DNA from 2 places in the Exiguobacterium sp. 9-2 genome. Region 2 is predicted to be linked to the other one. Evidence: a T-box and tRNA genes for the amino acid it is inferred to sense, from the RefSeq annotation. Region 2 holds a T-box; the other holds one or more tRNA genes.
The links. A T-box is a leader RNA that pairs with one kind of tRNA and senses whether it is charged. The one in region 2 lies ahead of ileS (isoleucine--tRNA ligase), so its partner is inferred to be a tRNA-Ile.
Positions count from the first base shown of each region.

Region 1: it has a tRNA-Ile gene. The T-box ahead of ileS (isoleucine--tRNA ligase) is inferred to sense a tRNA for this amino acid. The anticodon was not compared.

Region 1 covers NZ_CP142850.1:877,816-893,604, forward strand. Annotated here, with positions in the region: gene VJ374_RS04500 (metal ABC transporter permease) at 1-384, shown strand, start outside; gene VJ374_RS04505 (Fur family transcriptional regulator) at 356-787, shown strand; gene VJ374_RS04510 (bifunctional ADP-dependent NAD(P)H-hydrate dehydratase/NAD(P)H-hydrate epimerase) at 883-2,313, shown strand; gene VJ374_RS04515 (bifunctional diguanylate cyclase/phosphodiesterase) at 2,465-4,294, shown strand; gene VJ374_RS04520 (GGDEF domain-containing protein) at 4,298-5,425, opposite strand; gene VJ374_RS04525 (5' nucleotidase, NT5C type) at 5,524-6,093, opposite strand; gene ispG (flavodoxin-dependent (E)-4-hydroxy-3-methylbut-2-enyl-diphosphate synthase) at 6,193-7,302, opposite strand; gene VJ374_RS04535 (hypothetical protein) at 7,470-7,955, opposite strand; gene VJ374_RS04540 (Na/Pi cotransporter family protein) at 8,164-9,807, shown strand; tRNA gene VJ374_RS04545 (tRNA-Met) at 9,934-10,007, shown strand; tRNA gene VJ374_RS04550 (tRNA-Ile) at 10,019-10,092, shown strand; gene VJ374_RS04555 (alpha-amylase) at 10,208-11,668, shown strand; gene VJ374_RS04560 (superoxide dismutase) at 11,762-12,370, shown strand; gene VJ374_RS04565 (peptidoglycan D,D-transpeptidase FtsI family protein) at 12,504-14,576, shown strand; gene VJ374_RS04570 (PstS family phosphate ABC transporter substrate-binding protein) at 14,803-15,747, shown strand.
Region 2 covers NZ_CP142850.1:1,285,162-1,300,950, reverse strand. Annotated here, with positions in the region: gene VJ374_RS06730 (hypothetical protein) at 1-372, shown strand, start outside; gene VJ374_RS06725 (hypothetical protein) at 432-668, shown strand; gene VJ374_RS06720 (GNAT family N-acetyltransferase) at 662-1,138, opposite strand; gene VJ374_RS06715 (SMI1/KNR4 family protein) at 1,154-1,639, opposite strand; gene ileS (isoleucine--tRNA ligase) at 1,650-4,733, opposite strand; T-box leader at 4,791-5,036, opposite strand; gene VJ374_RS06705 (GNAT family N-acetyltransferase) at 5,122-5,673, shown strand; gene VJ374_RS06700 (hypothetical protein) at 5,783-6,697, shown strand; gene VJ374_RS06695 (hypothetical protein) at 6,887-7,159, opposite strand; gene VJ374_RS06690 (hypothetical protein) at 7,188-7,571, opposite strand; gene VJ374_RS06685 (helix-turn-helix transcriptional regulator) at 7,573-7,779, opposite strand; gene VJ374_RS06680 (putative quinol monooxygenase) at 7,991-8,284, opposite strand; gene VJ374_RS06675 (SDR family oxidoreductase) at 8,305-9,129, opposite strand; gene VJ374_RS06670 (DUF2188 domain-containing protein) at 9,242-9,466, opposite strand; gene VJ374_RS06665 (DUF2975 domain-containing protein) at 9,609-10,076, shown strand; gene VJ374_RS06660 (methyl-accepting chemotaxis protein) at 10,507-12,204, shown strand; gene solA (N-methyl-L-tryptophan oxidase) at 12,275-13,417, shown strand; gene VJ374_RS06650 (hypothetical protein) at 13,476-13,745, opposite strand; gene VJ374_RS06645 (transcriptional regulator) at 13,896-14,414, shown strand; gene VJ374_RS06640 (hypothetical protein) at 14,491-15,573, shown strand.

The DNA.
Region 1 (15,789 bases), 410 kb from region 2:
TTGTTCCTCTCATTTGACGAGGAACAGGCACGTGTCTCGGGAATCCGACTTCGTTTAGTTCACATTCTCTTTATGATCGTCGTTGCGCTTGTGATCGCGATTAGTATGCGAATCGTCGGGATTTTACTTGTCTCGAGCTTAATCACGTTGCCGGTTGCGGCAGCACTTCGAATTGCAAAAAGTTTTAAGACGACGATCTTTTTAGCTATCATCTTCGGTGAGATTGCAACAGTACTTGGACTCATCCTGGCTTATCAGTTTGATTTAGCACCCGGCGGAATGATTGTCCTACTTGCCGTGCTCGAACTGATCATCGTCATGCTATTAGAACGTTTTTGGATAGGAGGTAAAACACATGAAGACGAACATCGAACAAGCGCGTGAACGAATGAAGGCTTCTGGGTTTAAAATGACACCGAAACGTCTGGATTTGCTATCGTATCTGTTTGAAGTGAATCGGTATGTCAGTGCGCGGGAAGTGGCAGAAGCTCTCCGGACGTCTCATCCTTCGTTAAGTTATGATACGATTTATCGAAACTTGAATGATTTTTCGGAAATCGACTTATTAGAAGTGACGGAATTAGACGGTGAGATGAAATATCGGGCTGCCTGTGCTTCCGGTCATCACCATCATCATTTGATATGCCGAATCTGTGGCAAGACGGAGACGTTGAATGTCTGCCCGATGGAGTGGATTTCACCCGCTCAAGAGACTGGTTTTGAAGTCGAAGATCATAAATTCGAAATCTATGGACGTTGTGCGAATTGTCAACGCTTGACGTCTTAAATAGAAGGGAACGTCCATTCGGGACGTTCTCTTTTTTGTTTTTATACGACTAGTCCTGATTAAAACGGGAATAGTCGAACAGAGGTGATGAGATGATGATTTATGATACACAGGAAGCACGACAAATTGATGAGTGGGCACGGACATCTGGGCTACCGCTCGAGGTGTTAATGGAGCGAGCCGGAAGTCAGATCGCAACACAGATTAAAACGCGCCATTCGAAGAGGGAACGAATACTAATTTTGTGTGGAACCGGCAATAATGGTGGGGATGGTTATGTCATTGGTCGCGAACTGATACGTGACGGATTCGATGTCACGCTATTCACTCCGTTTGGAAAGAGTCGTTCGGATATTGCAACGATTCATACTCATTATGCAGAAGCGTTCGGACTTGTAGCCGAAAAACCATGTGGTCGATATGATGTCATTTTGGATGCCTTATACGGTACTGGATTTGATCCAGGTCGGATTAATCCGGAATTCGAGGCGCAGTGTACATTCGTATCGGAACAAAAGCAGCAAGGAGCACGCATCTATGCAATAGATGTACCGAGCGGTGTGCCAACGGACCATACTATAGGATTCAAAGAGATAGCGATTCGAGCAGATGCGACATTTCAATTGCATGCGATGAAACGATCTACCTTTTTGATACGGACGGCACCGTTTTATGGAGAATCAGAAACGCTAGATATCGGATTACCGGCTTTTGGTGAATGGCGCGTCTCACCGAAGGATCTGGCTTCCTTGTTTAAGCGGGAACCATACGGTCACAAGGGGACATACGGAACGGCATTATTGATTGGAGGAAGTGACACGATGCCGGGATCCATTCAACTTGCGACACGGGCAGCCCTAAGAACGGGAGTCGGTAAACTACAAGTCGCGACGACGTCACTTGCGAAACAGGGGATCGTCGTCCAAGCACCGGAAGCGATGGTCGTGGACCAGACGTTACCGGCGATTCAGAACGTGCTATCTTCCATATCAGCAGTTGGAATCGGTCCTGGTTTATCGCAAGAAGTAGCCGAAACATGGGTGGATCATCTACTTGAGAGTGATTTACCGGTAGTATTAGATGCCGGAGCACTAATAAAAGAAAGTTACCCAGAACGAACCGCGCCGATCATCGTCACACCGCATATTGGCGAATTCGCTCGGATGACGAATCAGACTGTTGCAAGTATTCAAGATGATCTATTCGGTCAAGCAACTGAGTATGCCGTCTTGCATCAAGTAACTGTCGTTTTGAAATCCCATGTCATTTTAATCGCTAAACCAAATGGAGGTGGGTTTGTCATCTCTGGTGCATCGAGTGGTCTCGCAAAGGGAGGAAGCGGGGATACCTTGTTTGGAATTTTAACGAGTCTCCTTGCGCAACATCCATCAGGAGATGTCGAAAAAACGCTAGCGCTAGGAGCGGAGTGGTATGCGTGTGCTTCAAAACAAGTTGAACGACGATTACATCCAAGTAGTTTGTTAGCAACGGATGTCATCGAAGAGTTAGGACGATTTGGGTTATAGGACAATAAATGTTAGAGAAAAGTCTTCCACGACATGTATGAGGGAAGACTTTTCTTTTTAGGAAAGAATTGACACATTCGATACGATAGGAGTATCATCAAGCGATGTCGAAACCTATATACGAAAAAACTAATGGAAAGGAGGGAAATACATGGAGGACATTGTTCGGAAACAACAATGGTGGATCGGAAATTTTGCCCTTTTCATGATGCTTGTTGGCGCTTTAATCATTTATACGACGACGGAAGAGACGATAAAGAATGCATATTTAAGTCGTTCTGTCATTATTTCATTTTTAGTCCTCATGGGGATTTTTATTTTTTATATCAGTCGTCGTAAGATGGACGTGGTGTTGCAAACCCACTTATTGTCCTTGATGTTGCTCGTTGTTCCAATCACTTCGATTAGTTTTTTACCTTATGTGGCGGTCACCGTTTGGGCTAGCAGTTTTTTGTTTTTAATGATCGCTTTGATTTCGTATCAACGAATCATGATGTGGTACGCCATCATCATTGCCATCGCAACTAGTTTTTACGTCATGTGGAATGCCGATACCGTGACGGTGAAAATTGATCCGACTGATCATTATGGACGAATTGGCATGATTATAATTGGTGTTTCCATCGCCCTTGTCATCAATCACTTGCATATCCGTAATTTAAATCGTTTGAATGATTTGGCGATACAACTACACGATACGGCACGCTGTGACGAAGAAACAGGTGTTTTGAATCGTCAAGGATTGAACGAAGTCGATTTCCCAAGACCTGAAAAACAGCTCATTTTCGTCGGGATTCATTTAGAAAATTATTATGAGTTGGCACGGTATTTTGGAGAAGACATTCAGTCACAAGTGTTACGAGCATGTATTGAACGGCTCAAGCGAAAACTACCTCCTTATCAAGCGTTTGCTCGAATCGAAGCAGGAACGTTATTGATCGTCATGAAAAAGCCGGACAAGGTGGCATGTAAGGAAGCGATGGAAAAATTGAGTCAAGAAATTTCCATACCTTACGAAATCGAAGGGCATCATGTCTACGTCAACATATCCATCGTCATCGATAATGGAGAAGGGGCGACGGACAATCGGAAGCGTCGAGTACAGCAGTTATTGACTGCGCTACAGGAAGCCGCTCAACAAAATGAACGTGTGATGTGCATTGACCAAGCCTGGCGAAAGGATCAAGAATTGCGAGTCAAAGCAGCACAATCATTAGCACAGGCTAATATTGAAACGGACTTTTACCTCGTCTATCAATTGCAGTACGATGTTCGATCAGAACAATTCATTGGTCTTGAAGCATTGGTTCGCTGGAAGACCTCGTTGCAAGGAGCTGATCGACCATCCGTCTTCATCCCGATTGCTGAAAAAAGTGACTTGATGATTCGTCTAGGAGAATGGATTTTTGAGGAAGGGTGTAAGACGCGTAAAGCATTGATCGGTCTCGTTCCGGATGAATTTACCTTATCGGTTAACGTATCGCCACGACAATTGACGAGTGAGTCATTCATGCCATTCATTGAACGAACGCTACTCAAGTATGCACTAAAGCCGCAACAGATTAAGATCGAGATCACGGAAAGTCAGTCGCTTGATTTTGAGAGTCAATCGATTCATCGAGCGCTCAAGCGCATCAAAACACTCGATTTTCCAGTTTCTCTTGATGATTTCGGGACTGGTCATGCCTCGTATCACGTCCTCGAACGTTTATTACCGTTACGTCAATTAAAGATTCCAAAGCAATTCATTGAACAAATCGGAGCATCAGAGAAACGACAATCGATCCTTGAGTCGATTTTTCAATTGAGTCAGTCGATGCATGTCGAATGTATCGTCGAGGGGGTAGAGACGGGAGAAGAAGTACGCATTGCCAAAGAAATCGGGATTCATTTGTTCCAAGGCTACTTCTTCGCTAAACCGGTACCACTCGAAGAAATCATCTGTCTACTACAAAAAACGAATGAAGGAACGATTCATTAATCCCTAAAAAGCCACTTCAGTCCGAACCTTTCGGAGAGAAGTGGCTTTTTCATACAGTTGGTACAGTCGATATTGATTTCGACCTTGTGTTTTTGCTTCATACAAAGCAATATCTGCTTGCTTGAAGACCGTTTCAGCGGGTTGATGATGAGCGTAAGCAATTCCAGCAGATACCGTGATCGATACAGCGTGATCCTGCATGACAAATGGCGTTTGTTGAACGGCTGCCACGATTGTTTCTGCTAAATGAATAGGTTCGTAAAGGTCACAATCTGGAATGATGACGATGAACTCTTCACCGCCATATCGACCAACCGTGATAGGTGCGGGACAATGTTCATTCAATACAATCGAAAAATGGCGCAAGACGGCGTCGCCGCCGGCGTGACCATGTGTGTCATTCACACTCTTGAAGTGATCTAAGTCAAACAAGATGACGCCCCAAGAAGCTCTGTTTTTTTCAAGCGTCGTGACCTTTTCCAAAATGACATGTCGATTCGCAAGCCTTGTTAATTGATCGGTCGAAGCGAGATAGGATTGATAAGAGTAAAGAACAAAATGTTGTTGCAGGAGTAGTGACAAACGATAAAACAAAAAGGCTCCGCCAATCGTTAAGACGAAATAAGGAATATAAATCGTCCTCCAGGCATCTACAGGGGAATTACTCGTAATCAGTCGCCAAAGAACAAGTAGAGAGCCGACTGTCACGATGGCGGTAAAAAAATATCCTTGCCGTGTAATGAACCGACGACAAATAAATGACAGCATCAAAAAACCGAGTAGCGTCATGACAGAACTAAGTAGGGCATTTATAGAATCGCCATTATCGATTAAAAAACGATAAATCAAAAGCATTAATCCCGTCACTGTGATACTGATGTTACCACCGAATAAAGCGGATAAAGCGAGAGGTAACAAACGCAAATCAATCAGTGCGCCGTTTAAATCGATCGCATGATGCATAAGAAGAATACCGGTGATCCCATTAGCAAAACCAAAATACAGCCGAGTAGATATCATCGAGTCGGGTTGAATCGGTAAACGATCACGAAGCAGATAAAAGGCGAACGTAGAAACGAGAAAAATAATACAAATATTAACAAAAAAGATATTCACTGTAGCAAGCATCATGAAGCACTTCCTATTTTAAAATTTAAAACGAAAATCATTGTAAGATATCTCAGAGTTCAATAACATGAAAAACGGAAAAAACAGCCTAATCGGCTGTTTTAACGAATCGGTGCAAATTTTTGAATCTCTTGAACAGCCTCATTCCATGAAGCGACACGAATAACATTATTCGGTACGGCTTTACGGTTATAAGGTGCGTCGAACAAAATCACAGGGATGAATGTATCTTCTGCAATCTGCACAGCATTCTCTAATCGATCTTCCATAAACAAATCGAGTGATAAATCACGGACGACTTGTACTTTGTCGTGTGATCCCGTCATGATTAAGGAATCAAGAGGAAGTTCATGTTGTTTGATCCACTCTTCAGTTACAGGACGAACGAGTTCCGATCGTGCTGTCACGTAATGGAGATCATATTGCTTCCGCAAATTCCATAAGTGGTGGCGAACATGTTCTTGAGGGATGGACTCACGATAAATTCCTGACTCGTGACCGGAGTTCACCATGTAGTCCCAAAATTCGATTTGATTCATATCCGTATACGTATGCAATTCATATTCAGACGCCTGATTGAAGTCAATCGACGTTCCGAGATGTTTATTCATGTAAGTGAAGCAAGAGGATGGATGTGTGATCGTTCCATCGATGTCGATTCCAATTTTCATTTACAGTCACCCACGTTCTAAGAATTTTTCTTCACTTAGTATAACATAGTCGAAATCGAGATACGAAAAAAGACTCCTCGCGAGGGAGGAGTCTTCAACTTATGCGTGGTTCGCTTTTTCGGCTTCTTTTTCAGCCTGTTTTTCGAGAACGATCGCATCGATCTCTTTCTTCAATTCTTCGACCATCGTTGCTTCCGGTACTTTGCGGATGATTTCTCCGTGACGGAATAGCAATCCTTCGTTTCGTGCACCAGCGATACCGATATCAGCTTCACGCGCTTCACCAGGACCGTTGACCGCACATCCGAGAACCGCAACTTTGATGTTCGCTTGGATGTTTTCGATATAGTCTTCGATTTCTGCAGCAATCGACATTAAATCGATTTCGATCCGACCACATGTTGGACATGAGATCAATGTCGCTGCGTTCGCCGCGAGACCAAATGATTTCAAGACTTCTTTTGCAACTTTTACTTCTTCGACAGGGTCCGCTGAAAGAGATACACGAACCGTGTTTCCGATTCCGCGTGACAAGATCGCGCCAAGTCCCGCTGCTGATTTTAATGAACCAGAGCGAAGTGGACCAGATTCCGTAATCCCGACATGAAGTGGATAGTCGAATGATTCAGAAGCGAGCTGATACGCTTCAAGCGCCAACTGTACGTCTGATGCCTTAAGTGAGACGATGATATCATGGAAGTCGAGATCTTCGAGAATCTTAATGTGGTGCAAAGCACTCTCGACCATACCACGAGCAGTTGGGTAGCCATATTTTTCAAGAATATGCTTTTCAAGTGAACCGGCATTTACCCCAATCCGGATTGGGATATTTTTTGCTTTTGCTGCTGTAACGACGGCTTCGACCTTTTCGCGGCGACCGATATTACCTGGGTTGATTCGGATTTTATCGACGCCAGCTTCGATTGCCATAAGCGCAAGTTTATAGTTGAAGTGGATGTCTACGACAAGCGGAATGTTGATTCGGCTTTTGATTTCTGCAAGTGCGAGCGCATCACGTTCTTCTGGACAAGCGACGCGGACGATTTGGCAACCAGCTTCTTCAAGGCGTAGAATTTCAGCGACTGTCGCTTCGACGTCGTGTGTTTTAGTTGTCGTCATACTTTGGATGATGACTTCATTATTTCCACCAATGACAAGGTCCCCTACACGAACGGGACGAGTCTTAGAGCGATGGACCATTTTCGGCATATCGAAAATCTCCTTTTGTGGCATACCGCCATATTGTTTATGTTTACCTTTTCTATCATATCGAACTATTCCCTAAAAATCGAGAAACAAGAACGAAAATTGAACATTTACAATTGTTTAATGAAAGTAAGGCGTCCGTCAATCCGTCGGACGCCTGATTTTGATACTCATCGAGATTTACGTGACGCGCGAGGTTTCGGGGAACGGGCAATCCATAATGGCACCAACGTGTAAATGAAGTGCCCGAGGATGAGTAAAGCAACTCCTATTTGATGATGCCCCAATTGGTAAAGAAGCATGCCAAGGGGGAAGGTCCATAGATTCGTTGCAACCGTATAAGGGAACGTCTGACGATATGCCCATGGACGGGGGAGTAACAGACGAACGAATCCTTTCGTCAGATATGCCATCAAGAGCAAATACAGTAAGACCGCAATAGCGATGAAGATGAAGTGGAGAACGAACCAAATCACGATTGGAATATTTTTTTGTAAAAAGAAGGAATCGATGATCGTCGTCCATAGTGAAATCCAAGCCAATCCACAGAAATACAAAGAAACATCTGATAGACGAAGTCGTAAAAACGAGCGGTTTGGAATTAATGAAGTTTGTAAGTAATTAATGAGTTGACGTAAAAAAGACAAGAATATCACTCTTTCTATTGTTTTATAACAGATTTTTTTGGTTTGTCTATTTGTTCATAAATAAAGGAATTATTGTAGTGGTACAGATTAATAAAACCTTAACAATTGGATGTTGGGAAAACTGTTTACAAGTTCATTAGACCTTTACATAATAGGGGGGTCGAAAAAATAAACTTTACAAACACATCAATCCACATCAAATAAAGGAGCTGGCAAGATGAACTATGATTTGCAGGAAATGATTTTTACCTTCATCGGTGGACTTGGGATTTTCCTTTTCGGTATTAAGTATATGGGAGATGGTCTCCAAAAAACAGCGGGAGACCGATTACGTTATATCCTCGATAAGTATACGACGAATCCACTATTAGGTATCTTAGCAGGTATCGTCGTCACGATATTGATTCAATCGTCATCCGGTACGACTGTCATCGTCGTCGGACTCGTGAGTGCAGGTCTGATGAATTTACGACAAGCAATTGGTGTCGTCATGGGAGCGAACATCGGTACGACGATCACGGCCTTTATCATCGGGTTCAATGTTAAAGAAGCGGCACTTCCGGCAATCGCCATTGGTGCTTTCTTGATCTTCTTCTTCAATAAAGAACGTGTTCAGTATATCGGACAGATTTTCTTTGGTTTCGGTGCATTGTTTTACGGTCTCACATTGATGGGGGACGGGATGGCTCCGCTCGAATCAAGTGCCTGGTTCCGAGAGTTGACTGTCTCGATGTCGGATAACCCATTGCTTGGTGTATTCGTCGGAACTATTTTTACAGTTCTTGTTCAGTCGTCATCTGCGACGATTGGTATCTTACAGGAGTTGTATGCTGGTGACATGATCGATATCAAAGCGGCACTACCGGTCTTGTTCGGTGATAACATTGGAACAACGATTACGGCAGTACTTGCAGCACTTGGTGCGTCGATCGCAGCCAAACGGACAGCCGCCGCACACGTCATCTTCAATATCATCGGAACAATTTTGTTCTTGATCGCATTACCAGTGTTCTCAAGCTTCATCGCATGGATTACAGACGCGCTTGGTTTAGAACCGAAAATGCAAATTGCTTTTGCACACGGAACGTTCAATGTCGTCAACACATTGATTCAATGTTGGTTCATCGCACAAATCGCATGGCTCGTTCAAAAAATCGTACCAGGTACGGATACGACGATCGATTCAAAACCGCGTCATCTCGATCAAAACATCTTAAATCAATCTTCTGCGCTTGCCTTAAACCAAGCGAAACTTGAAGTTTTGCGTATGGGTGAATTCTCAAAAGACGCACTTGCAAAAGCACACCGTTACACGCAATCGCATGATAAAAAAGATGTTTCAGAATCCGAGCAGATTGAATATGCGATCAACTACCTGAATACAGAAGTGACGAGTTATCTCGTTAAAATAGCAGCACATGATTTATCAGAACGTGAATCAAACGATCATTCGTTATTGATGCACGCCGTCAATGACTTTGAGCGGATTGGTGATCATGTTGAGAATATCGTTGAATTAATCGACTTCCAGATCGTCAACCGGATTCAGTTCACCACATCTGCGAAGCGAGAGCTTGATGAGATGTATGTCCTGACACAAGAAATCGTCGCTTGTGCGATTCGCGCCGTCGAAGAAGACGATGTCACGCGGGCACGAAAAGTTCTTGAACTTGAAGGGAAACTTGATGCATTCGAACGTTCATTCCGTAAACAGCATGTACTTCGCGTGAATGCTGGTGAATGTACAGGACAAGCGGGAATGATCTTCGTCGACTTACTTTCAAACCTTGAACGAATCGGCGATCACGCTGTGAACATCACGGATCTCGTCCTTGAACAGCGGACAGCATTAATGAACTAAGCGTAGACTTATTTTAAAACAGCTGATTTCGAAAAAAATGAAATCAGCTGTTTATTTTTTTGAAATAGCATATTGACAAGTTTCGTCACATCTCGTAATCTAATAAGAGTAAGAAACATACATCATGGCGGTGTAGCTCAGCTGGCTAGAGCGTACGGTTCATACCCGTGAGGTCGTGGGTTCGACTCCCTCCGCCGCTACTATTACTTAAGGACCCTTAGCTCAGCTGGTTAGAGCTGACGGCTCATAACCGTCCGGTCGCAGGTTCGAGTCCTGCAGGGTCCATTTGGTTGAACGCTTCTCGTTGCAAACGGGAAGCGTTTATTTTTGTTCGCTCGGGGAATAGTAAAGGTATTGTAATAATATTCATACTATAGTAACTAAGGGAGAGCGAAGAGAGATGGAACGTAACCATACGATGATGCAGTTTTTCGAGTGGCATGTAGAGAATGATGGAAAGCACTGGCAACGTTTGAAAGAACGAGCGCCTGAATTGCGTGCTGCTGGCATCACGTCCGTGTGGATTCCACCAGCATCGAAAGGTCAGTCGGATGAAGATACAGGATACGGCATCTATGATGTCTATGACTTAGGCGAGTTCGATCAAAAAGGAACGGTCCGGACGAAATATGGCACAAAGGATGAACTGGTCGAAGCAATCGAAGTTGCCCATGAGAACGATATCGCTGTTTATGCGGATGTTGTCATGAACCATAAAGCTGCAGCAGACGAACTCGAAACGATTAAAGTAGTGGAAGTCAATCCAGAAGACCGATCGAAAGAAATTTCAGAAGAGTTTGAAATCGATGCATGGACGAAGTTTACTTTCCCAGGTCGTAATGGAAAGTATTCGGATTTCGTCTGGACACACGAATTCTTCAATGGAACGGATTTTGACGCGCGCGAAGAAAAAACAGGGATCTTTAAGATTTCCGGAAATAATAAAGATTGGAACAACCAAGTAGATGATGAGTTCGGCAATTATGATTACCTCATGTTTGCAAACATCGACTACAATCATCCGACGGTACGGGAAGAAATGATCCGTTGGGGACACTGGTTCAAGGACACGATCGATTGCCAAGGCTTCCGTCTTGATGCAATCAAGCATATCAACTATGAATTTGTCCGTGAATTCGCGAAATCGATGATGGAAAGCAGCGAAGGCGATTTTTACATGGTCGGCGAGTTTTGGAAGTCAGATCTCGACGATTGCCGTCATTTCCTAGACAGTGTCGACTACACGATTGATTTGTTTGATGTTCCGCTTCATTATAAATTCCATGAAGCTTCCAAGCAGGGAGAAAAATTTGATTTAACGACATTGTTTGCGGATACGCTCGTCGAGTCGCATCCGACGAATGCCGTGACGTTCGTCGACAATCACGATTCACAGCCTGGCGAGTCGCTAGAATCATGGGTGGATGACTGGTTCAAGCAACATGCCTATGCAGCGATCTTGTTACGTAAGGACGGATATCCATGTGTCTTTTACGGGGATTACTATGGCGTCCAAGGACCGACCCCTGTCGAAGGAAAAAAAGAGATGATCAATGCCCTGCTCTATACGCGCTATCATAAAGCATACGGAGAACAACAGGATTATCTTGATGACCCGCACTGTGTAGGCTGGGTTCGTCTTGGTGTCGATGAAATCGAGAACTCAGGTTGTGCCGTGTTGCTTTCGAACGCCGACATGTGCGAGAAACGCATGTTCGTCGGTGAAGAGCGTGCGGGTCAAGAATGGTTCGACTATACAAACCATCAAGATCATCCAGTCGTGATTGACGAAGAAGGATTTGGTGTCTTCCCGGTTCCGGGCGGAGGCGTCTCTGTTTTTGCTCCGCGAGAAGTCGAGTAAATCCGAGGGTCTTGACTTGCGTCAACACAGGTACTTTTGCTAGTCTTAAAGGGTATTGAAGTTTTCGAAAATAGCACAAAGGGGGACATGAACATGTCAAAATTTGAATTACCAGAACTCGGCTACGCTTATGATGCGCTTGAGCCACATATCGATGCTCGTACGATGGAGATTCACCACACGAAACACCACAACACGTATGTCACGAACGTGAATACGGCGCTTGAGGGTACAGAACATGAAGGAAAGTCACTTGAAGAACTTCTTCAAAACTTGGATGCTCTCCCAGCAAACATTCAAACTGCAGTCCGTAACAACGGTGGCGGTCACTGGAACCACTCATTCTTCTGGAAATTGTTGAAGAAGAACGATGGCGCTGCTCCAACAGGGGAACTTGCAACAGCAATCGACGAAGCATTCGGATCATTTGATGCATTCAAAGATGCGTTCGCAAAAGCAGCAACAACTCGTTTCGGTTCTGGTTGGGCTTGGTTGATCGTTGACGGTGGGAAATTGGCAGTCGTTTCGACTCCAAACCAAGATACACCAGTCATGGAAGGCAAAACGCCAATCCTTGGTCTTGATGTTTGGGAACATGCATACTATCTCAACTATCAAAACCGTCGTCCGGATTACATCAATGCATTCTTCAACGTCGTTGATTGGGACCACGTAGCGAAGCTTTACGCTGACGCGAAGTAATGGAAAGAAGCGTATCGTTCAATTGTGAACGATACGCTTTTTTTAATGCGGAAAATCATGGGATAGGTTGTTATGGAAAGTTTCCTTCTATATAATGAAACAAGATGACTTTTGAACGATAGGGGAGTACGCCATGGCTAAACGAATCACCGTACGAGGAAGACGGCGTAATCATCTGCCGCTTCGTCTGAATTTAATGTTCTTCGTCGTTTTTTTATTGTTTGCGATTTTGATTTTCCGTCTAGGAGTCGTTCAAATCGTCAATGGTGAAAAAATTTCGCGGGAAGTCCAAAAAACGGAGATGACTGCATCAAAGTATGAAGTACCACGTGGTAAGATTTATGACCGGGATGGTCGTCTACTTGTCGATACAATTTCTAAATACTCCATTGTATATCGTCGCGCACAATCGACGAAAGTAGATGAACGTATTGAAATCGCGCAGCGTCTCGCAGCAATCATTAATCTGCCTAAAAAAGACTGGAAAGTCACGGAACGTGACATCAAGGATTTTTGGGTCGCGACGAACACGGAAGAGTCGGATCGTCGTTACCAAGCAGCAGTGAAAAAGAAGTATCCTTCAACGGAAGCACAAAGTAAGCTTTCGATTGCGGAACAAGATCAAATCCGCCTGGATGCGATCACGAAAAAAGATATTGATTACGATGATAAGACGATGGAAGTCATTGCGATCAAACATAACATGGAAGTCGGTTATGCGCTTGATCCACAACTCGTCAAGCTCGGTGCGTCTGCAAAAGAGATGGCAATCATCGATGAAAATTTAGAAGATTTGAAAGGTGTATCGGTTGAACCGTTTTACGAACGCTCTTATCCGTATGAAGGAACACTTCGAAACATCTTCGGAAAGTACTCGAAGATTCCGGCAGAACAACAAGCGGAGTTCAAAGCAAAAGGATATAGTTTGAATGATCGTGTCGGGACTTCGTTCCTTGAGCAACAGTACGAAGATCTTCTGCGCGGGAAACCGGCATACGATGTGTACGAAACGTTTAATGGAGAACCGGTCGGTGATCCAAAACGTGAAGAAGGCGAGTCCGGGAAGGACCTCGTTCTAACCGTTGATGCGGAATACAATAAAAAAGTAGATCAAATCATGCAACAAGCGATCAAAATGGGTCGTGGCATGGGTAGTCGTTATTTAAAAGAAGGATATGCCGTCGTCATGAATCCACAAACTGGTGAGATTTTAGCGATGTCAGGTCAAAAGCTTGATCCTTCGACTGGGAAGTTCACGGATGTAGCGATTAATAATGTCTTGACGTCTCTTCAAATCGGTTCAACGATCAAGGGTGCGACAGTTGCGATGGGACTACAGGAAGGTGTCATTCGTCAAAACGAAGTCATCAACGATGCGCCGATCACAATCGGAGGTACAAAAAAAGGATCATATGTTAACATGGGACCGATTACGGATTTAACGGCGCTTGAGCGCTCGTCGAACGTCTATATGTTTAACATTGCGATGCGGATGGCGAAATATCCGAGCAATGGGATTGCTGGTGCGAGCGTGGATGGAGCAGCTGCCATCATGCAGAATTACTATAGTCAGTTCGGTCTTGGGGTGACGACAGGTGTTGATTTGCCTTACGAAGCAAAAGGTGTTCAAGGGACGCCAGACCGTGTCACGTTGTTGATGGACCGAGTCATTGGTCAGTACGATGCCTTTACGCCGCTTCAAGTCGCGCAGTACATTTCAACACTTGCGAACGGTGGTTATCGAGTTCAGCCTCACTTCTTAAAAGAAGTATTGGCGTCGAACTCGATTGAAAAGGGTACGAAAAAAGTCGATTACAGCTTTAAAACGAATTATCTGAACCGGATTGAAGTCAGTCAAGATAATATTGATCATGTCCGGGAAGGGTTGCACCGTGTTGTAAAAGGTGAGCGTGGTACAGCCAAAGTCATCGCACAAACTGGAATCGATGCTGCAGCAAAAACAGGTACTGCACAGGTCAGCGTCTATGGGGATGACGGAATCGCCTTACGTGACGGAAGCGGGCAACCGGTTCGTTCATTGAACTCGAATCTTGTCGGTTGGGCACCGTATGACAATCCAGAGATGGCGTGGGCCGTGTTCCTTCCTTATATGGAACAAGAGACTGTCAACTCGAAAATCGGTCATGATCTTGTCAAAGCGTACTTCAACGTAAAGGACGTACCGTGGCAGACTAAGCCAAATTAACTAGAAACTAAGCGAGGGTGAGCAATCACTCTCGTTTTTTTTGTTTGTATTGACCTTTTTTTGTAATGGATTTCGAATTGTAAACACTAAAAAACACGCCTTTACAATTCTTTTACGTTGGATTCATTTCGTTTTAATAGTTCATCCGTAGTATAAGTCTTGTAAGGAAAACGGATAAAAAGTCGTAGCATCGTCAGCGACATACTTTCGAGGAGGAAAATTAATCATGTCTTGGATGAAAAAAACAGCACTCATTACAACGGTAGCATCAATCGCAGTAGTGGGGGCAGCATGTGGTAACGATAAAGGCGGTTCTGCTAGTTCATCTGATTTAAAAGGGAAAATCGCAATCGACGGTTCTTCTACAGTCTTCCCGATCATGGAAGCTGTCGGTGAAGAATATTCAACGGAACAACCTGACGTAAATGTCACAGTCGGTGTCTCTGGTACGGGTGGCGGATTCAAACGCTTCGTCGTCGGTGAAACGGATCTTTCGAACGCATCGCGTGAAATTAAAGAAGAAGAAGAAGCTGAAGCGAAAAAGAACAACATCGAATATACAAAACTTTCACTTGCATATGATGGTCTAACTGTTGCAGTCAGCAAAGATAATACATGGGTAAAAGAACTCTCGCTTGATCAACTCGAAAAGATTTGGCTCGATCCAAACGTTAAGACTTGGAAAGATGTTGATTCTTCTTATCCGGCTGAACCACTGAAGTTCTTCAGCCCAGGGAAAGATTCAGGAACATTCGACTTCTTCTCTGAAAAAGTACTTGAGAAGAAAGACATGCGTAAAGACGTTCAACTGTCTGAGGACGATAACGTACTCGTCAAAGGGGTTGAAGGAACGAAAGGTGCGATCGGTTACTTCGGTTATGCCTACTACGCTGAAAATAAAGATAAGTTAAAAGAAGTACCACTTTCAGCTGAAGGAAAAGATGCTGTCGATCCAACACCAGAAACAATCAAGGATTTATCTTACCCGCTGTCACGTGAAATCTACACGTACGTCAACAACAAATCATTGAACGATAAAAAACAGGTGGCAGACTTCGTGAAATTCACGAACGAAAACGCTGGAGATTTAGCTGAAGAGGTCGGTTATATCAAAATGCCACAAGATCGTTACGATGAAAACACAAAAGCAATCGAAGATGCAATGAAATAATCATCGAGTCATGAGGATGGCCCAACCGGGGAAGTCTGTACC
Region 2 (15,789 bases):
ACAGCAAACGACGGGTCGTTCCGCTATGGATACGTCCTCTGCCGTGAAATCTTCTTAGGAAAAGACGGACTACGCGAGGAATCCGGACTTGATCTCATCTTCAACCCGATTGGCGTCGGCATGTTCAGCGAGGAACAGTACGTCGAGTGGTCCGGTGAAGCACGTATCATCAGTCAAGCACAACAAGCAATCATGATCGGAACGAGTCATGCCGATGGTTCGTACCGTAACTGTGGTTTTTCGATTCCGATTGCGTTCGTCTATGACGAGACCGGTGAGCCATTACTGTTGTCTCATAACGATACGCGGACACGCTTGTTTGATACGGTCACGCGGCACGTCGAGATTGTCGGTACACCGTCTTTATCGTAAATGAACACACGCTTCTTCCCGTCAGAAGAAGCGTGTCATTCCTTTCAGGAGGTGCTCATATGTTCCAATCAGATCGTGCGTCATTCTTTTGGAAACGATATTTTTATGTCTTCTTTCCTTTATTCATCTTCGGCGTCAGTCACGAATCGTACTTGATCGATAATTCGTTAGCTAGCTTAGAAGACATCGGTGAGTTCGTCTTCTTCTTTTGCCTTTATCTCTTTAATTTTGCCGTTCTCTCTGCTTTGGTGACGAATTTGTGGTGGTTCTTCCTTCCGACAAAACAAGCTCACTGAGACACGGATTTTCGATAGGAAACGAGTGTCGCTCGTTCATTGAGCGGTTGACTGACACCGGTCAATCGGTAACCCATCTTCTCATAGAAATAACAATTGCGCGTCTCTTCGCGAATCGTTCGCAGTTCCCATGCTGCAGCAGTCGGATACGCTGATTCAACGAGTTGTAATGCGCGTTGTGCAATCCCTTCACCTTGACGACCTGGATCTAAGAACATCGGACTGATCGCGTAGCGACTTGGCGCTTTCGCAACGACACAAATCCCGCCGACGACGACATCGTCGACGATGATTTGATGGAACGTACTGCTTGGATGTGTGATCCGGTGAATGATACGATCGATCGATTCGTTCGCCGGATTCGTCGCAAAATCTTGATACCGCTCGAGTGTCTCTGAAAAAGCCTTGATTTGGAGCTTATGAAGCTTCGGAGCGTCTGCAAGAGACGCTGTCTTTAATTGAATATCCAATGTACTCGTCCTCTCTTAACGGAACCAATTCCAAAATTGTGTACCTTGCGCGACGATCAAGTAATCAAGCCATCGCTCGAAGCCGAACGGCATCGCGTCTTCTTCCCACTCCTCGAAATTAAGAAATTCCCCACTCCAAATCCGATTTCCTTCCGGTCGATTCATCTCATAGACGATCCACTCCCCGTCTGGTCCTGCACCGATTGCTAGGAAGTTTTCGGGGCATTCCCAAATCTCGCTATACGTCAGACAATCCTCGATCGAAAAGAGTTCAAATCCATCATTATAGGATAACGTTTCGTGCTGAAAGAGCTTAGCCCCGTTATGTAGACGTAAGAACGTCTTATAGTCGTCTGCCGTCCACTCAGGTAATTGCGCTAACTGTTCGTCCGTCGCTCCTTGGTTAAAGATGAAACGTTCTCGGGCAACATATCCGTCTTCTTTTTGAACCTCTAACAAACTGTCGACGAGGCGACCTTTTAATGTTTCTAATGCAATCATGATCTTCTCCTTAACAGTATTCTTTCGTTGATGCGAACGAAACACTGACATCGTGTCCGCCTAGCTGGATATCTCCTGCTCCCTGTAGCGATTCAGTTCGCATGGAGGATAAGGCAAGATGTTTGAATAACAAAGGCTCAAACGTCTCGACGATCGGTCGGAACGTCGCATCGACCGACAAGACGAGATCGATTCGTGCGTCACGCGATAACGCTTGTGCCTTTCGTTCAGACTGGATATAGCGGATGAGCTCCCGTATCCAGCGTTCCTGCTCCAGTGCTTCCGTGATCCGCGTATCAAGCGTCACTGTGAGTCCACCACCCGTCGCGGCAGCAAAACCCGTCTTGACGATTGGTTCGACGATGACATCGGTTAAACTTACCTCTACTTCATGTCCTAGTGCTGTCTGATACGATACGCTGCCCGTTTCTAGCAAGTTCATCGTCTCCTGATCCGGCAGTAGTTGTAACCATTGATGGATCGCGTTCGCCTGTTGCGCAAATTTTGCTCCGGCTTCGCGGAAGTTCAGTTTAAGGCGAAACTTCGTTGTGTCTCCTGTCGTTGTTAAGAACTGTACGTCTTTTACATTCAGCTCTTCTTTGATGAGCGCCAGATAGTCCGACCACTTGAAGGTGTCGCTCGATTGGACGGTTAGACTTGCAAGCGGTTGTTTGACCTTTAAGGCATGTGTATTTCGCACTTGTCGTCCTAGCTCAACGACAGTGACGACTTGTGTCATCTCGTATTCCAGAGTAGATTGGATCATCGATGGATCGGCAACCGGATAATCCGCTACATGAACGCTCATTCCCGTCAATCGCTGATAGACATCATCGGCAAGATACGGCGTGAACGGAGCGAGTAGTCGTGCCGTCGTCGAGAGTGCAACGTGAAGCGTCGCGTACGCGGCTTGTTTTTCTTCCGTCCAGTCGACTTGCCAGAACCGTTCCCGTGAACGACGGATGTACCAATTGCTAATCTCATCGACGAGTTGCGCAAGACTCCGCGCTGCTTGAGTCAATTGATAATCGTCTATCGCATCCGTCACGTCTTGCGTCGTCTGATGGACACGCGAGAGTAGCCATTCGTCTAGACGCGTCGGTTTCTGTGGACGTGATCTATCGAATTCATCTAGCTCAGCATACGTTAGATAAAACTGGACGGCGTGATCCAGCGTATCGACTAGTTTTGATTTCGCTTCCTGGACGATCCGCTCGGCAAACCGTTTTGCACTCCACGGACTGCTGTCGACGAGTAGTGCCCAGCGCAAGCTATCAGCACCATACGTCTCGATCAATGCCACCGGATCGAGGGCATTACCACGACTCTTCGACATCTTTTGTCCGTTCTCATCGAGGACGTGACCGAGCGCGAGGACCCGTTTATAGGCAGATTGGCCGGTAAAAAGCGTTGAGATTGCCTGCAGACTATAGAACCAGCCGCGCGTCTGATCGATGCCTTCGATGACGACATCGGCTGGATACCGGTTAAGTGTCTGCGTCCGCGACGGGTAATGCTGTTGCGCGAACGGCATCGCTCCGCTATCAAACCAGACATCGATCACTTCTGGTGTCCGGTGCATCTTTCCCTGACACGTCGGACACGAGACCGATAATGCATCGACGTACGGTTTATGCAACTCGACCGACTCTGTCGGTGTTGTCGTCCGGCGTAATAAATCTACTTTGTTTTTTGGAACGAATATCGTATCACACGTGTCACATTCCCAGACGTTCAGCGGTGTCCCCCAGTAGCGATTACGACTGATGTTCCAGTCGACGAGTTGCTCAAGGAACTTCCCGAACCGCCCTTCCTTGACGTGGTCGGGATACCACGTCACAGACGCATTGTTCGCAAGGAGTTGTTCCTTGACGGTCGTCGTCTCGATGAACCAGTTGTCTTGTGCGTAATAGAGCAGTGGTGAGTCACATCGCCAACAATGCGGATAGCTGTGCGTATAGCGTTTTTTCGCAAACAAGCGTCCCCGTTCAGCGAGCAGCTGGATGATTGCGACGTCTGACTCTTTGACGAATCGACCAACGAGTGGTGGAACGGCATCCGTGTAACACCCAGCAGCGTCGACGACATTAACGAATGACAGTCCGTTTTCCCGGACGACCCGGTAATCTTCTTCCCCGTACGCTGGAGCAAGATGGACAAGTCCGGTTCCGCTCGTCGCTTGGACGAAGGACGCCTCGACGACCGTGTGACCGTTCTCTGGCGTCACGAAATCAAACGGTGGTTCATAACGCAAGCCGACGAGTTCCGCACCGAGCTGTTCGGATACGACCTCGACGGATTCTGAGAACAGTTCAGCGACTAACGCTTTTGCGACAATGAATCGCTCTCCTTCAAACGCTACCGTGACATACGTCAATTCCGGATGAACCGCCACCGCGACGTTTGCCGGTAACGTCCACGGTGTCGTCGTCCATGCAAGTAGAAACGTCTGCTCCATACCGACGATCGGAAGTTTGACCGTCGCCGATAAGTCCGTCACGTCCTGATAGCCCTGTGCGACTTCATGGGAACTGAGGGACGTCTGACAACTCGGACAATACGGTGACACGCGGTGTCCCTTCGTCAACCAGCCTTTGTCATGGATCGTCCCGAGGATATGCCAGACGCTTTCGATATACTCGTCCTCCATCGTCACGTAAGGGTCATCCATATCGACCCAGTAGCCGAGTTTTTCCGTGAAGGAGCGCCACTGTGCTTCGTAGGAGAAGACACTTTCCTTACAGCGTGCGATGAATGCTTCAACACCATAGTCTTCGATCGCCTGTTTGCCGGAAATGCCGAGTTGTTTCTCGACACCGAGTTCGACCGGTAGCCCATGCGTATCCCAGCCGGCTTTTCGCTCGACCCGGAACCCTTGCATCGTCTTATAGCGGGCGACGGTATCCTTGACGGTTCGTCCGAGTGCATGGCCGACGTGTGGTAAACCGTTCGCAGTCGGTGGACCTTCATAGAATACAAATTCTGCTTCCGTACGTTGCTCAATCGATCGTGCGAAGACACGGTCTTGTTTCCATCTGTTTCGGATACGGTCCTCCCGTTGTTGTACGGTTTCTGCTTGGTTTTGTGACGTCATCTCTTGTTCGCTCCTTTAATCGGTAAATAAGAGAATATAAAAAAGTCCGCCCCCTTTGACAGGGACGGACTTCACCGCGATACCACCCATATTCCGTCGAGAATGCTTGTTCTCGACAGCACTTAGTTGCACACTATCATGCGCATTCCATGTAACGGTGGACACCCGGTCACACTTACTGAATGGTTCAGCGTGACTTCTCAGAGAGGATCTTCATGATTGATCTGGCTACCGGTTCTCAGCAATCCCGATTTTCTGTAAGGCAGAGAAACAATCATTACTCTTTCTCGTCAACGAAATGATATGCTCTTGTTGTGGAGAATCTTACCATATGCCTTAAACGTTAAACAACACTTTTTTACATTTTATTGAAAAGGAGTTTTTTTGAATGGTACATACTTTCCCAACGCTTAAAACGAACCGTCTCGCCTTACGCGAAGTGTTACCTACAGATGCTACGAGTGTCCTCGCTTATTTATCAGACGAACACGTCGTCAAACAGATGGGACTCGCTCCGTTCCAATCGGAAGCTGACGCCCTCGAAGAGATTGATTGGTACGCTTCGATTCGTCGTGAGGGTACGGGCATCCGTTTTGGGATCGCTTTATCAGAAGACGATGTCATCATCGGTAGTTGCGGTTTCTTAAATCAATCGGAACGCCATCAGCGGGCTGAAATCGGGTTTGAGCTGGACCCTGCCTATCAGGGACAAGGCATCGCGAAGGAAGCAGCGCTTGCGGTCATCGAATATGGTTTTAAGGAACTTTCGCTCAACCGAATCGAAGCACTCGTTTTACCCGATAATGCCACATCGCAACGATTGCTTGAACGACTTGGTTTTCAGCGTGAAGGGTTGCTTCGTCAATATGAAAAAACACGCGGTCAGTTTGATGATTTGTATATGTACTCGTTATTGCGGAGTGATTGGCTTCAATTTTAATCTATAAAATCATTTCCTTCATTTCAAAATGATTGAAATCCAAAAAGACGGTATTGGAATATACTGTTAAGTGTAAGAAATCATTTTTGACATTTAAGGGGGAACTATCTTGAAGAAATGGATCGCAGCAGGTCTTGTATCATCATTAGCATTCGGTGTCATGCAGACATCAATCGTTGAAGCAAATTCAAGTTCAAAAGAAGTCGCTAAACTGAAAAAGGAAAAAGCAGCACTTCAAAAACAACTAGCCGACGAAAAGAAAAAAACAAAGAAGTCGGAAAATGCCTATAAGACGTTACAAGGACAACACACGAGTCTTTCAAAATCTTATAAATCACTAGATACTAAGTACAAGAATCTTCAAATTGAGAACGAAGGGAACAAGAAGAAAGTTAAAGAACTTTCGACTGGATATCGTCTTCTCACATCTTCGAAATCACTTGTCACAGATGGATCAGTCGTAACTGGTAAGTACAAAAATACAGAAAGCTTGTTGATGCTCGGTAAGACACCATATGTACCATTACAATTATTAGCAGACCTTTCAGGATTATCTCTAATCGAGACATCTACTGCATATGAAGTCGGAACACCACTTTCAGGTACATCGCTTTCATCGATTCATATCGCCTCTTCATCGTTTGAATCGATTGAAAAAAATCAATCCATTTTAGTAAATGGTAAACTGAACAATCAAAATGTTATTTTATCGGGTTTCTATAATGACGAATATGCTACATTCAGCTTGGACCAAAAGTATAAAAAACTAACTGGGAAAGTGTCATTATTGACTGAACAAGCACTAACAAAAAGTTCTAACCACCTAAGTCATGCTTATCCAGATGACGAAATGACACTTGTATTCTCCGACAATAACGGAAAAGAACTTGGTCGCTATGATATTGTATATGGCGATGACCCAATCGACTTTAATGTTGATGTGACGGGTGTGACGAATCTTCGTGTAACTGCAGAAGGAAACAATACAGTTACTACAATAATTTCACCTGTACTAACAAAATAATAAATTAACGCCCAGAAGAGATCATAACTATCTCATCTAGGCGTTTTTTACTCATTCATTACTTAATTCTTTAATCCGTTCGTGCGTAGCCGTGATTTCTTCTTTAGACAGAAAGACATAGGGATTGCCTTCAAAAAACAGGATAAATTCATAATAAGTAACATCTTGCGGTGCGAGCTTAATTGCTTTTCACGCATGATGCAAGCTGATTGTGTAGGCACCTTCCATATGACACAACGAAAATGCCATTAGAAGTGAAGTCACGGAATGAAAGCTACTCGTCTCATTTAGTTGCAACAAATAGTTCATGAAAGAATAGACGGTCAAGTTCATCGTCCTTGATCCGATATCAAGCATCAGTTCCTCTAGTTCTTCTTCGCTCAAATTCCGTACGATTTCATACGCCTTATCAAAATCCGTATTGATGATATGTTTTGTAAGCCGATACTGTCGTTCGTCCATGCTTTACTCCTTTACGTTTTAAATAGCTTCATCGATAAGATCGTGCTTTGATGTACTCGATGATTGGTAGTGTAACTAACGCGATCGCGAATAAGACGATCAATAACAGATTCGCTGATTTATGTAAAAAGTAATCGAGACAGATACATCCAAAAATCAGGACAATCAGGATTTTATAGCTAATAAGTCCACTCTCCGTCGTAATCTTTTTGCCGAGCTCATCATCTGGTACCGGACGCTCGTCCTTTCCTGACCGTGCCCACGTAAAATACGAGAAGAACATGATCAACAGAATTGCCAATTGAACGATCGAGAAGAATGTTACATTGTTTTCAAAGATCATACTGATGACGGTAAGGCTCGCTATCGTCACGAGCGATACTAAAAATAGAACTGTTTTTTTCTTAGACATCTCATTCCTCCTGTTTTGAAATGAACAGATGATCGACTTGTGTTCGTAAGACTTTGGCGATATTAAATGCTAATTGTAAAGTCGGATCATACTTGTTGTTTTCAATCGCATTGATCGTCTGGCGACTGACCTGACAGCGGTCAGCCAGTTCTTGTTGCGATAATTTTGCTGCTAGACGTCGCTCCTTGATGTGGTTTCTCACGTTCATTCCTCCACGACGTGTCAAATTCTTTTTACATCTCCACTGTAATGAACTTCTCTCATCATGTCAAAAACTATTGACATTTCAGATTCAAATTTAATATGAAAAAGCACTCTCTGTTCATCAGAAAGTGCTTTGATCTTTATCTCAAGTTGCTTGAAATTTCTTTTTATCGTTCAGGATTGATCGTCTGACATGGAGAGTAACTAAAATGTTCTTACATATGAACTCGAAAAGTATTTGTTTCTTCTACTACGACTACCGGTAGACTAGGAGCAAGCGGAACGAATTTTTGTAGCTCATGCGAGAGCGAGTTTTGATACGCAGCTGCGGAACTCCAAATTTCGTATGTGAAAATCGTCTCCGATTGTTTATCTGACACATTAATCGTATATAAAATACATTCGGATTGTTCCAAGACAAGTTGTTGTAGCTCATTCAATACTTGAAATAAAGCTTCCTGATCATTTACTGTGCATTTATAATGTGTCAGAACACCAAACTGATCCATGCCACTTCCTCCTCACTCCATCAAGCTAATTCAATCCCACCAGTGACTCCATAAATTTGTGCTGTGATGTAACTTGCTTCGTCTGAGGCAAGTAGCACATAAGTACTTGCGAGTTCAGCAGGCTGACCACAACGCCCGAGTGGCGTGTCTTTTCCGAAATCCTGCATCTGATCCGGCAGTAATCCTCCTGTGAACTGAAGTGGCGTCCAAATGGGACCAGGTGCAATACCATTGACACGTATGCCGCTCGGTGCTAATTGTTTCGCAAGACCTCGCGTAAAGCCATTTAAAGCAAATTTAGTCGATGCGTAGTCAAGCAATATTTCACTTGGATGATAAGCTTGAACCGATGTAGTCGTTATGATTGTCGATCCAGGCTTCAACAATGGAACTGCTGCCTTCACCATCCAAAATGCAGAGAATACATTGACTTCGAATGTTCTTTTAAGTTGTTTTGTCTCAAGATTTGAAATATGCTCTACAGGATTCTGTGTCCCTGCAATTAATGTCAGCGAATCTAATCCGCCTAGGCATTGATGTGCTTCTTGGACGAGTTGAACGCAGTACGCTTCATCGGATAGATCACCCGGAATTAAATGCGCTGTACGCCCTGCTTGTTCTACTAGTGCTTTTACTTCTTCAGCATCTGCTTGCTCTTCAGGTAAGTATGAAAGGACCAGGTCTGCCCCTTCCCGCGCATAAGCAATGGCAACGGCTCGACCGATACCTGAATCTCCGCCTGTAATTAAGATTTTTTTGTTGAGTAATTTATTGTTTCCTTTATAGGATTGTTCTCCGTGATCCAGTTGTCTCGTATGTTCAATCGAAAAGTTCGCCTCAGCCATAAAACATATCTCCTTTATACTTGTTTAAATTATTTTTCCCTGCCACACATAATTCAAACCGATTTTTAGTAGAGTAAAAAAAAGCACTTCCTATACATTCAGGAAGTGCTTTTTATCCTTTTGGCGGGAAAGGATCATGCCCATACGAATCCTTTTCACGAACTTGTCCTTCTTTATTGTGAATCAATAATTCTGTTTTTTGTTTTTTCGCAATCCGTCGCCCTTCTGCGATAGCTTCTTTCTGTGTCTCGAATCGTTTTGTTGCTCGGGTCGCTCCGGCTGCTTTCACTTGATAACCGCCTTTGGGATGCGGGGAGACATGTTGATTTCGTCGCATAGTATAGCTCCTTTCTGCGGTATGTTTCATCTCTAAATACTTGCTTGAGATCCACATGTCCTCTACCTTTAAAATTTTAATAACATTTTATTTTATGAAGTATACTAAAAGAAAGTGTCCGACTTGAAAGGAAGCGTGAATCATGAACCGGCTCATTTGGCATGTTCGTTATTTAAAATTCATTATGATTTGTATCCTGATCGGTTTGTTATGCATAGCTGGTAGTGGAATTCCTCTTGTATGGCATGGACTTTCAGAACAATTGCTCTTCGAACGTCCTGGCTACTTCGTATTGATCATGGCCTATATCGTGTTGATTCCAGTCCTGTTCATTTTGATTCACATGTTGCGGCTATTGCAATACTTTGTGACGGACCCGCTTCCATTGCCTTTAATCACATCTTCCATCCAATCATTGAAGCTGAATTGTTACGTGATTTCAGTAATGACCTTATGCGTCTTCCCTGTCTTTTTTTACATCGGTCAAATCGATGATGCACCTGGCTTGATCCTCGTTGGTATTAGTTTAATCCTTATCCCTTTGACAGTTGGTTCCTTACTTGCTTGCATACAACAACTTCTATTACGAAACCTGCAGTCCGTCAAGTAATTTACGCCCTATCACATTGATGTGTGTCCTGATGTCCCTGTTTCAACAGGATTTTCGATTGACAATGTAAACACGTCATTAATCGAAAGGTTGCCTTTTTTGTGCTGACCGCATGTCTTCGTAATTCATTTTCATATACATGTCTTGCTTTGATTCGATGATCGACTTCACTTTCCATCTCGATCCCTCTTCCCTCAATTTGTATTTTTTTCTATTTAATATGTGCCCTGAATCATTCTTGATAAATCCTTTTTTTAGAAGAAATAGTTTATCTTCCAGCAGTGGCATAAAAAAATCGTTAAAAGGTCCTGTTTAATATGTATTTTACCGACCGATAAATGAATTATAGATAGAAAATATGAGTTGAGAGGACTAGTTACACGTGAAGAACACAACCAAGAACCATTCCATCCGAACACGACTTTTAGTAATGATTAGTTTAATTTTGATTGCCTTTTTTGTTTTTAGTAGTCTGGCCTTATACTTCAATACGAAGCAAACTGCGGTTTCAACGCTTAAAGCGACCGCTGAAAAGGATGCTTTACGTATCAGCAAGACATTCAACACGGCGGCTTACAGCGAATTTCTACAATCGCCTATCGCGTCTGAGCAATATGAAACGTTACGAAATGAACTTGATACATTACGTAAGCAAAACGGACTCCTGTATGCATACACAGCACACATCGACCAAAATAAGGTCCGTTTGCTGATTGACGGTCTCCCCAAAAAAGATGCGGCTAAAATTGATGCGCCAGCAAGCGGTGCAAAAGTCGCGGATATGCAGGATGTATTAAAAGGCGACACACATGCGACGGACATCATTAATGATCCTGTATATGGACAGTATATGAGCATCTACGTTCCGTTAAAAGATGCGTCCGGTCAAGTCATCGGCATTCTTGGAACCGACATCGCTGCGAAGGAAGTCGATGCGCTTACGACGGATCTATTACAACAAAACGCTCCGATTTTCATCGGGTTAATGCTCCTGCTGTTAACGATCACCCTCGTCTTGCTCTACATCGTGCTCGGTCGAAAATTACGTCCGCTCGAGACGTTACAGAAAGTCGCTGCCTTGATTGCCGACGGACGACTGGATCAGGCGAAACAGACGTTGAGCGATTTGACAATCGCTTCAAAGGACGAAATCTATGCGCTTGCGATCTCGATTCGTGATATGAATGAAATGCTGCGGACGATGATCGTTGATATCAAACAGACAGCCACTCTCGTCTCGACGACGAGTCAATCGATTGATCAAAGTACATCAGAAGTACTCGACGGATCTGAGCAAATCGCTCATACGATGTCGGAAATCGCAACGGGAACTGAAAGTCAGACGCAAGTCACGCTTTCATTGAATGACGAGATGAATCAGTTCGCAGCATTAATCGAGACGACGAATCAGTCTGGTGTCGAAATTCAAGGAACGACGGATCAGATGGCAATACTGACACGAGTCGGACGGGATCAAATGTCTGCTTCTGTCGAACAGATGCGCCACATTCATCAACATGTCACCCAGTCTGCTGAACAGATTGATCTACTGAAACAGCAATCATCGGATATCCAAACGCTCGTCGGCATTATCCGCGGTATTTCCGAGCAGACGAATCTACTTGCCCTCAATGCCGCGATCGAAGCAGCACGGGCTGGCGAACAAGGCAAAGGCTTCGCCGTCGTTGCGACCGAGGTCAAGAATCTCTCAAGTCATGTCGCAAGCAGTGTCAGTGAAATCGCAACAATCGTCACCTCGATTGAAGACAGTGCGCAACAGATGCAACACAGTTTCAAGACGACGGTTGAAGCAACAGCAGCCGGTAAGCAGATCGTCCTTGATACGGATACAACGTTCGAACGGTTGACGGATCAAGTCACGCACGTCTCGTCAGCAACACAGCAGATGACGCAACAGATGGAAGACGTCTTGCAGGCAGAACGATTCATTCGCAATGCCTTGACGGAAATTGCCGCTGTCGCGGAAGAGCATACGGCAAGTAACGAGGAAGTCGCCGCTGCGTCTGAACAGATGATTGCGACGATCACGACGTTGCATACGCTCGTCGTTGATTTAAACGCACGAACGGAACACTTAGAACAAGAAGCCCGTCGCTTCGAGATTTGATATCTCATTTGTCATGTTTTGGTTCTCACTTTATACTGGTATGAATATACATATGAAGGAGTCGAACCACATGTCCCAATATGATGTCATCATCGTCGGTGCCGGATCCATGGGAATGGCTGCCGGTTACTATCTTTCACGAACCAATCAAAAAATCTTACTACTAGACGCCCACAATCCGCCGCATGATCAAGCAAGTCATCACGGGGAGACACGGATCATCCGCCATGCCTATGGTGAAGGGGAAGCTTACGTACCGCTCGCGTTAACTGCGCAACGCTTATGGTACGAGTTAGAACAGGTCAGTGGTCGGAGCTTGTTCCTGAACACCGGAGTCTTGAATGCCGGTCAACGCTCGTCCCGTTCGATGCAGACGATCATCAAGAGTGCAGCGCAATACGATTTACCGCTCGAGGTCCTGACGGCTGAGGAAGTTAGAATCCGCTGGTCCGGCTTAACGATGCCCGACGATTATATCGGTTGTTTTGAACCGACGTCTGGTGTATTGAAATGCGAGGATTGTATTGAAGCATACCGGGACCTTGCTGTCGCGAACGGTGTCGACATCCGGACGAATGCAACAGTGACGACGCTTACTGCTCATGCCACTGGTGTTAACGTGACGGTTGGATCAGACATCTATTCAGCTGACGCGTTGATCGTCGCAGCCGGGGCTTGGTCTGGTCCGTTGCTCGAACAGACCGGCCTCTCCTTACCGCTTCGCCCGGTCCGAAAGACGTTTGCCTGGTTTGAAGCAGCGGAAGAAGTATTCAACGACGCGGTGTTCCCTGCCTTCGCCTTTGATACACCCGCCGGTTATTATTACGGTTTTCCAAGCATCGCTCAAGCCGGTCTGAAAATCGGACGCCACGATGGCGGCATCCCGGTTGATCCGAATCATCCACGCCGTCCATTTGGTCAAGAAGCCGGTGATCTGGCAGATTTACGACAGTTCACGAACACATTCATACCCTCGATCGATACCTTATCTCATGGTAAAGCATGTCTTTATACGATGACGCCAGATGAAAACTTCATCATCGATCTGCACCCGGACTATCCGCACATCGCGATTGCCGCCGGCTTTTCCGGTCACGGATTCAAGTTCAGCAGCTTGGTCGGAAAAGTACTCAGTGAATTGATCATGGAACAATCGACGAATGAACCGATCGCACCGTTCGCCATTGAACGATTTGCGAAACAAGGCATATGAAATGACAAAGACCGGCAACGAAAATTCGTTGTCGGTCTTCTCTTTCAACGGTATGATTTCACACCGATTCCTTCGATTCTTGCTGATTTTTTGCAGCTAGTTTTTCATGCTGCTTTTTTTCATCTTCACTCCACCAGCCGTGGATAAATAATACGAGTCCAACGAGCAATGCACTTATCGGGAAAAACGATAAACCGTATTCTCCAAGGTTTTCTCCTAGAAATTCGGGTGATAATTCAATATACGCTTGGAATAATTGAACGATGAAGAATAAGAAAAAACTAGTAACGAGTGCATATGTACCATAGCGATAACTTATATTTTTCATATGATGACTCCTTTCTTTACAATATTCTACTATAAATCATTCAAGAGAGGCATCACATTCCCTCTTTTTTCATTATCATTTTTAAGAATGTTCCCAAAAACATGCTAAGATAGTTTTAGGAAACGATTAAATGAAGGAGGGGAACACGACGTGAACTTTAATCTCTTCAAAAACCATGTCCGTTTTAAGATTGCGCTCGAATTGATTGATCTCGAAGATGGTTTATCAATCATGCAACTGAATCAACGCTTAACGGATGTACCGCAGTCGACCTTATACCGGCAAGTCAATGCGATGATGGACGATCAGTTATTGAAAGTCGTTGCCGTTCAGCGTGTCGGAAAAGTCGAAGAGAAAATATATGCTTTAAACACAAGCGGTTATCAAATCAGCGAAGCAGACTGGAACAGTGCGACGTACGACGAAAAAGTGAATTTCGTCTCGTTCTACTTCATGTATGTTTTACAGCAGTACCAAACATACTTCGAACAGACCGTTCAAACGGAAGGTCAGGACTACTCGACGTTCTCGATTGCTAAACTGCAGCTGACGGATGAAACCTTCAATGATTTCCAACAGGACATGCGGACATTGCTCGAAAAATATCATCACTTGGAGACTGAAGACCAAGCAAAAGAACGGACCGTCTCACTCGTCATCTTACCATAACTATTCTCTGTTTTAAGGAGGGTGTTTTTATCAAAATGAAACGAGACCATATTACGAGGGAGAGAAAATGGACCCCATGAAACACATCAAAGAAGATCTTGATGCAATTGTAATGGACACGTTGAACATAAAAGCAGAGCAGATTCTTAAGATTGGTGAAGGAGCTTGGCATACTGTATATCAATTAAAGAGAGTAGATGATCAAGACCTTGTAATTCGAATGAAAAAAAATAAGGCTTATGGCGAGTTACAACAGATTGATGAACAAGAGTTGACTACAGAGTATGAGTCAACGAAAGCTTACTATTTACACGCCAATACAAGTGGCCAACATGTCTGTCCTGACTTTTATGAGTATTTTATTGAAGATGACACAGTATTCACAGTAGAGACTTTCATGGGTCGTGGAACAGAATTATTGTTATTCGATCAGAATAAATCCCATTCTTACGGTACGAAATTAGGACAAATTTATCACAATATACATAACCATAAAACATCCATTAAAGGTTTCGGAGAACTGCGCTGGCAGGCAGAAACTCTACAAGGTAGCGATTTAAGAAACAGTGATACATTATGGCAGGAAGAAAATGACCATGTCTTAACCGCTTTAAGTACACTCATTCATTCTAGCCTTCGCTTTGATAAAGAAAAAGTCGATAAACATATTCATGCTTTAATTAAAAATAGACGAACTCAAATTCAAAATATCTCTCTCGTTAATCAAGATGTAACCCCAGAAAATTTAATCTTAAACAATGAGCAGATTGCAATCATTGATCCGTTTCCAAGATTGGATTTTGATTTGAAACATACGGCTTACTTTGTTTTTTGTTACAAATTTCTGTTACCAGCCTTTTCGAATGCACCAAGATACATAAATCAAGCGTATCAAGAAAAAAGTAATGTGTTAAAAGAAATCGCTGATGGATTTATAAGTGGATACTTCTTTAACGTGGTTGGAGACGAACGCACTACTCAAATTAGACGATTACTGGATGAATATACATTATGGATATTGCAAGAAGCGTATGAGCACTATGAAACCTTACAGCAACCTCACCTCAATCATAAAACAACGCAACAGATGGGGAATCGGGAAATGATAACTGCTCGCTTGCATCTATGCCTCGAAGAATTAGAAAAATGGTGTACGTAATAAGAGTAGATGCTGACTCAAACTGTAGTCTCTACAAAGATAAAAAGAATGATGCTTTACACGCAACTCCTACAGGAAAAGCGCATTATTGCGCTGTCAGAGACAAACAAGACCCGCTTTCCTGCTTGGATGAAGCAGGAAAACTGGCTTGTGTCTCGCCTGAGGAAAGGGCGTGAGAAAGCGAATCATTCTTTTTTTTGAGTCAGCCTCTTTATG